2 regions of the Brevibacillus sp. DP1.3A genome follow, and region 2 is predicted to be linked to the other one. Evidence: a T-box and tRNA genes for the amino acid it is inferred to sense, from the RefSeq annotation. Region 2 holds a T-box; the other holds one or more tRNA genes.

Region 1 (3,414 bases), 240 kb from region 2:
TGCCCAAAAAATGGTTAATTTTTTGATTAGCATTAACAACGTTACTAATTTCTAAACGAGGATATTTCTTGCAAGATGACTCACTGTTCAACACTTTTACATCTATTTTAATGCTAAATCTAGGAGGAGTTTGAAATGAAAAAAGTCACAAATGCAATAATCGTTGCAACAGTATTATCAGTAGGTTTTTTACCGGGGTTGCAAAAGGAAATGTCTGTAGCGGCTGCGGTAAAAAATCCAAGTCCAACTGTAGAACAAAAGAATCCATACTTTGTCGCTGGCATTGATGATGCGAAGGCATTTGAGTCATATTTTACTAGTCTGCAAAAAGAGATAAAAGCTGGAGACAAAAATAGTGTGGCGAATCGTTTCGAATTCCCGTTGACTGTAAGTAGCGAAAAGAACGGTGAAGACATAGATATAATAATTAAAACCAAGCAAGAATTTATCCAAAAATATGATCAAATTTTAACCAAAAACGTCAAGGATGCTTTTTTAAACCAAAAAGTGAATGAGCTTTTTGTGGAATATACCGGGGTAATGGTTGGAACAGGTGAGGCTTGGATTGCACCAAAAAATACACAAGAAAATACGAAAGAGCAGTACTCTGTGTATGCCATTAACGACAAGATGATCGGCGTGAAAGTCGATCAAGATGCTACAATCCAATGAATAAAGATGCGTTTACTTTTTACGTAGACAAATTCCAAAAAGGTTACACACTTGAGAAGATGGAATGGAAATCAAATGAGAAAACAATTGTGAATACAGTTGAACAAGCGGCGGAAAACGATTTTTCTGAGAGTACAGAACCTAATTTTACGATCGGTGGCTCCTTGCAGATACACAGTTTTAATTATGATGCTCAAAAGATGAAGGGTCAGAAGGGTGTCCTAACGCTCACTTTTAAAAACGAAGCAAATCAAAAATTGGTATGGAAAAAGGAAATTGTACTAAAGTAACAGTTGAGTATTTGAGACTCCCACCCCTAGGGGCAAGCGAAACCTTGGGAATCAGTGGGATTCTTAAGTGGTAGTCGGAAGTGCATTTCGGCTCTGTCAAAAGTTTTGTGTAAACACTGAAGTGTGGACAAGCCCCCTGGTGAATAGCCAAGGGGCTTTGACTCTGTACTCACAATTTAGGTCATACGATCGATTTTACTTATTGCCACTGCTGATATAAGGTCATCCACTTCTGCCGATATACACGTTCACGTTACGAAAAAGGTCAAGAAACGAACAGCAGGAAAGCGATAAGTTTTCCCGCAAAGAAAAGAACAGGGAAATATAAAAGAAGAAACCTAGAATGCCCCGCCCCAATTTGTCCCCAAAACCGTTTTATCAAGCCATCTCATCATTTTAGAAACTATTGTAAAATAAGAAAAACCCTTGATTCCTCAAGGGTTCTAACGTTCATACTATGGTGATCCGGACTGGGTTCGAACCAGCGACCCCCACCCTGTCAAGATGGTGCTCTCCCAACTGAGCTACCGGATCATGGGATATGTGTGTGATCGTTTAATGGTGGGCCCTGTAGGACTCGAACCTACGACCAATCGGTTATGAGCCGACCGCTCTGACCAACTGAGCTAAGGGCCCGAATCGTATCGGACGTCGATCACATTTATTACTATACAGTATCGTAAAATGAATTTCAAGAGGAAATGAATAATTTCTTGTAAAAATTTTCACTCGTACCAAAAGAACACTAAAAAACCCAGTGAAATCAGGCTTGTTTTTTCCTTGTAAAAAGCCATTCCCCACCGCTGCTGCCCACATCCCCTACAAAACATGGGGATTACCTACATGATGGCATCACATCATACATGACGCATCAAGCATATGAGCTACACCGGTGAAGAATTGGCTCCTGCTAAGCTGAAAACTATTCAATAGAGTTTAAAACAAACAAGATAATTAGGTAACGATCGAAACAAACTCCCTCATCCCAAACCTAACCTACCCCGCCTGCTCCGTCCCTTTCCCTTTCTCCTCGACACGCAGCTCGGCTTCCTGTTGCTTCAACGCCTCACTTCGTGCCAATTCTGCCTCCTGCTCATCTCTCATCCGATGGGCCATGCGGCTAGATGCATTGGCTGCCACACTCGCCACGAGGTCGTCCAAAAATGTGTGAACGCGTCCCTCTGCCGACTTGGTATCCAGCCTTTTAATCACTCCGACCTTGTGCTTATCCAAATGTCCAAAAGTGGTCACAGCGATACTTCCATATCCAAACACGGAGCCTAGTGCCAATGTTTCGTCGCATCCGAATAGTCCTTCATCTGACGCGATGATGGATTGGAGCGGCTCGGACAAGAGGCCCTTCTCTGCTAACGTATCCAACTCAACGCCAACCAGGATGGCGTGCTGCATTTCCCTTTTTTCCAAGACCGCTTTCACGCTCTCAATGCACTGTGCCATCGTGAGATCTGGATGGTAGGGCGACTGCATGAGATAGACGATCTCTGCGATATCATCCAACGTCACTCCGCGTTCTGCCAAACGTGCGAGAGCAGCGTTTCTGACTTCGATGCTGTGTACTTGCTTCTTCATATAAGAGACAACCCCTTCCACAAATCGAGTGAAGTCGTTTCCTACCATAGTATCACACGCTGACCAAATTGCGACAATCTTTCGCCCACTGCCTGACCCTGCACCCAAACTCTTGGGCATGCACGCTCCCTCCTGTATAATAATGAACAGAATATCCCAATAAGGAGGACACCGCAGTGGCCCTTGAGGAAATCGTCTTGAAAAGCCGGCATTTGGGGACGCCGGAAAAGCTGGTTGTCTACACACCCCAACGCTACTCGCCACTCTACTCGTATCCCGTCCTCTACGTACAGGATGGAGAAGATTACTTGGCAATGGGCAGGATGGCTACTTTGTTGGATCAATTGAACCAGGACAAAGAACTGCCTGATATCATCGCTGTCTTTCTCCCTGTCGAGAAAAGCAAACGGCATGACCGTTATCATCCGGATGGCAAAGAGCACATGGCCTACCGACGCTTCCTCGCCGAAGAAGTCGTGAGCTATGTCGATACGCATTACTCCACACATCCTTTAGGGAACGCACGAACACTTCTTGGCGAATCTTTGGGCGGGGTTGTCTCTCTGTTCACTGCTCTTAACTATCCACATACGTTTGGACAAGTTGCCTGCCAGTCGATTGCCATGGACGCAAAGCTAAATCGTCTGGTAGCTGACGCTGACTTTTCCGTACCGCAGACCATTTATTTGGAAATTGGGACAAAGGAAACGGCAGTAAGCACGGGGCGTGGCACTTTGAATCTTCTAGCGGCGAATGAAGAACTGCGCGAGATTTTGGGCACGAAAAAAGTCACCCTCGTTTATGAAACGTTTGAGGGTGACCATACGTGGGGCTACTGGCAGCGCAATCTACCGCGTATGCT
Region 2 (3,414 bases):
ACTCACCGTTCCATCACCGCGAATTGACGCGATCATTGGAGAAGTACACAATATGTCTCGCGCAAAAGCACTGGTGCCAATTCGAGCGGGAAAAGTAAAAATCAACTGGAAAGTAATCGAAGACCCATCTTATCAACTCCAGATGGGAGACATGGTATCTCTTGCAGGCTATGGTCGGTTCAAAATTCTTGAGGTAGCAGGTCCAACACGCAGTGGAAGACTTCGCATGATTGTCGGACTGGTTACATAAGATGGACCAAGGCTCAAAAATTTGTAAAATACGGCAGGAAACACAGCTAATTCTGTCGAAATGATTGAAGACGAATTATCGGGAAAAGTGGGGGGTTCATGTGCCATTAACGCCGTTGGATATACACAATAAGGAATTCAGCACAGGCTTTCGTGGGTATAACATTGACGAAGTGAATGAATTTCTCGATCAGGTGATCAAAGATTTTGAGCTCTTGATAAAAGAGAAAAAAGAACAGGAAGAGCGCGTAGCCATTCTGAATGAGCGCGTAGATTACTATAAGAGCTTGGAAGAAAATTTGAGCAAGTCGATTCTGGTGGCGCAGGAGACAGCGGAGGACGTGAAGTCGAATGCGCGCAAAGAAGCGCAGCTCATCTTAAAAGAAGCCGAGAAAAATGCAGACCGAATTGTCAATGAAGCACTGGCGAAGTCGCGCAAAATCGCGATCGAAATCGAAGAATTAAAAAAACGTGCTTCGGTTTACCGCATGCGCTTTCGGACGCTTTTGGAAGCACAGCTCGAGATGCTGGAGAATGGCGATTGGGATAGCATTGAACAGCCACAAGTTGATTCGCCTGTAACAGTTGAATAAATCATTGACGTTCGAGCAATGATGGTATTATAATGAAAGACAACTTTTTCGAAATAAAGCACTTATAGTAGTTGAACAGGCTTATACAAATCATAGACGATGAACGGGAAGAGTACGTGAGCCAGCACTGCCTAGAGAGTCGGGAAAAGGTGAAAACCCGGCCAGTTGCTTTCGCAGAAAATCACCCGGGAGTTCAATATCCGAAAACCCAGAAAAACCTTGATGGTGAAACAGGTGAGTAAGTGAGCGCGTCATTCCCGTTACGAATGAGTGAAGTGGAACAATTCCGATGCAGGCTTTTTTTGTCGTACGGGTTTGTTCAATCAGGGTGGTACCACGGGAGCTTTCTCTCGTCCCTTTTATGGGATGAGTGAAAGCTTTTATTTATTTAAGGAGTGAATCAGGCCATGGATTACAGCAAAACCTTAGCGCTACCAAAAACAGATTTCCCCATGCGCGGAAATTTGCCAAGCCGCGAGCCACAAATGCAAGCGGCATGGGAAGAGCAAAATATTTATCAACAAGTGTTAGATCGTACAAAAGACCGCCCGTCTTTTGTCTTGCATGATGGCCCTCCGTATGCGAATGGAGACATCCATATCGGTCACGCACTGAACAAAATCCTCAAGGACTTCATCGTTCGCTACAAATCCATGGCAGGTTTTTATGCGCCGTACATCCCAGGCTGGGATACACATGGTTTGCCAATTGAGCAAGCGATTATCAATGCACAAGGGCTGGATCGCCGCAGCATTGAAGTGAACGATTTCCGCCAGCGCTGTGAAGAGTATGCTTGGTCCTACATCGACAAGCAACGCGACCAATTCAAGCGTCTGGGCGTTCGTGGAGATTGGGAAAACCCTTATGTGACACTCTTGCCTGAGTATGAAGCCAACCAAATTCGCGTATTCGGCGAAATGGCGAAAAAGGGTTATATTTACAAAGGTCTGCGCTGCGTGTACTGGTCTCCGTCTTCTGAGACTGCTTTGGCTGACGCAGAAATCGAATACAAAGACAAGCGCTCTCCTTCTATTTACGTCAGCTTCCAGGTAGCAGATGGAAAAGGCAAGCTGGACACAGAAACAGGCGTTGTTATCTGGACAACGACTCCGTGGACATTGCCAGCAAACCTTGCGATCAGCCTGCACCCTGAACTCGAGTACAACGTAGTGAAGGTAGATGGCCGCAAATTCCTGGTAGCCAACGGTCTGATTGAAGCTGCGAGCAAAGAAATTGGCTGGGAAGGCGTAGAGATTCTCGCGACCTTTAAAGGTCAAGATCTGGAAGGCGTAGAAACTCAGCATCCGTTCTATGATCGCAAGTCTCCACTCATCCTGGGTGAGCATGTAACCTTGGATGCAGGTACTGGTTGCGTTCATACTGCTCCAGGACACGGGGAAGATGACTTTACCGTTGGTCAAAAATACAATCTGGGTGTCCTTTGCCCAGTAGATCACGAAGGTAAAATGACCAATGAGGCACCAGGCTTTGAAGGTCTGTTCTACGAAGATGCCAACAAAGTGATTACAGAAAAGCTGAAAGAAAACGGAGCACTCTTGAAGCTCAATTTCTTCACGCACTCTTACCCACATGACTGGCGTACGAAAAAACCGGTTATCTATCGCGCGACAGAGCAATGGTTCGCATCTATCGACGGATTCCGTGCGCAAATGCTCGAAGCGATTAAAAATGTAAAATGGATTCCGCATTGGGGAGAAACTCGTCTGGCAAACATGATTGCGGATCGTGGCGACTGGTGCATTTCCCGTCAGCGTGTATGGGGTGTACCGATTCCAATCTTCTATTGCAAATCGTGTAACGAACCGATCATTAACGACACGACGATCAACCATGTTGCTGATCTGTTCCGTAAAGAAGGATCGAAAGTATGGTTCTCCCGTGAAGCAAATGAGCTCATTCCAGAAGGGCTTTCTTGCACCAAATGCGATTGCAAGGATTTCCGCAAAGAAACGGATATTATGGACGTTTGGTTCGACTCCGGTTCCAGCCACCAGGCTGTTTTGCGCGAAAGAGGCATTGCTTGGCCAGCTGACATGTACTTAGAAGGCTCTGACCAGTATCGTGGTTGGTTCAACTCTTCTCTCTCGACGGGTGTTGCTGTGTATGGCACAGCTCCTTACAAATCCGTCCTGAGCCACGGCTTTGCTTTGGATGGAGAAGGACGCAAAATGTCCAAATCCCTCGGTAACGTCATCGTGCCTCAACAAGTTATTGACAAGATGGGCGCAGATATCTTGCGTCTGTGGGTAGCTTCTGTTGATTATCAGGCTGATGTACGAATTTCCGATGCGATTCTGAATCAGATCGCTGAGGTGTACCGCAAAATCCGCAATACGTTCCGCTTCCTGTTGGGTAACCTGGATGGATTTAATCCAGCAACAGACCGCGTAGCGTACGAAGAGCTGGGAGAGCTTGACCGTTATGTTCTGGCGAAAGCAGCAAAAGTAGCGAAGCGTACACGCAAAGCGTACGATGAATATCAGTTCCATACCGTTTTCCATGCCGTTCACAACTTCTGCGTTATTGATTTGTCCGCGTTCTATCTGGACAT

The links. A T-box is a leader RNA that pairs with one kind of tRNA and senses whether it is charged. The one in region 2 lies ahead of ileS (isoleucine--tRNA ligase), so its partner is inferred to be a tRNA-Ile.
Region 1: it encodes a tRNA-Ile, which carries the amino acid that the T-box ahead of ileS (isoleucine--tRNA ligase) is inferred to sense. The anticodon was not compared.

Annotation. Positions count from the first base shown of each region.
Region 1 is NZ_CP085876.1:2,307,890-2,311,303, reverse strand. Features, by position in the region: gene HP399_RS10800 (hypothetical protein) at 136-672, shown strand; gene HP399_RS10795 (hypothetical protein) at 669-962, shown strand; tRNA gene HP399_RS10790 (tRNA-Val) at 1,421-1,496, opposite strand; tRNA gene HP399_RS10785 (tRNA-Ile) at 1,522-1,598, opposite strand; gene HP399_RS10780 (phosphatidylglycerophosphatase A family protein) at 1,959-2,552, opposite strand; gene HP399_RS10775 (alpha/beta hydrolase) at 2,729-3,414, shown strand, end outside.
Region 2 is NZ_CP085876.1:2,548,967-2,552,380, forward strand. Features, by position in the region: gene HP399_RS11750 (YlmH family RNA-binding protein) at 1-250, shown strand, start outside; gene HP399_RS11755 (DivIVA domain-containing protein) at 351-842, shown strand; T-box leader at 933-1,203, shown strand; gene ileS (isoleucine--tRNA ligase) at 1,250-3,414, shown strand, end outside.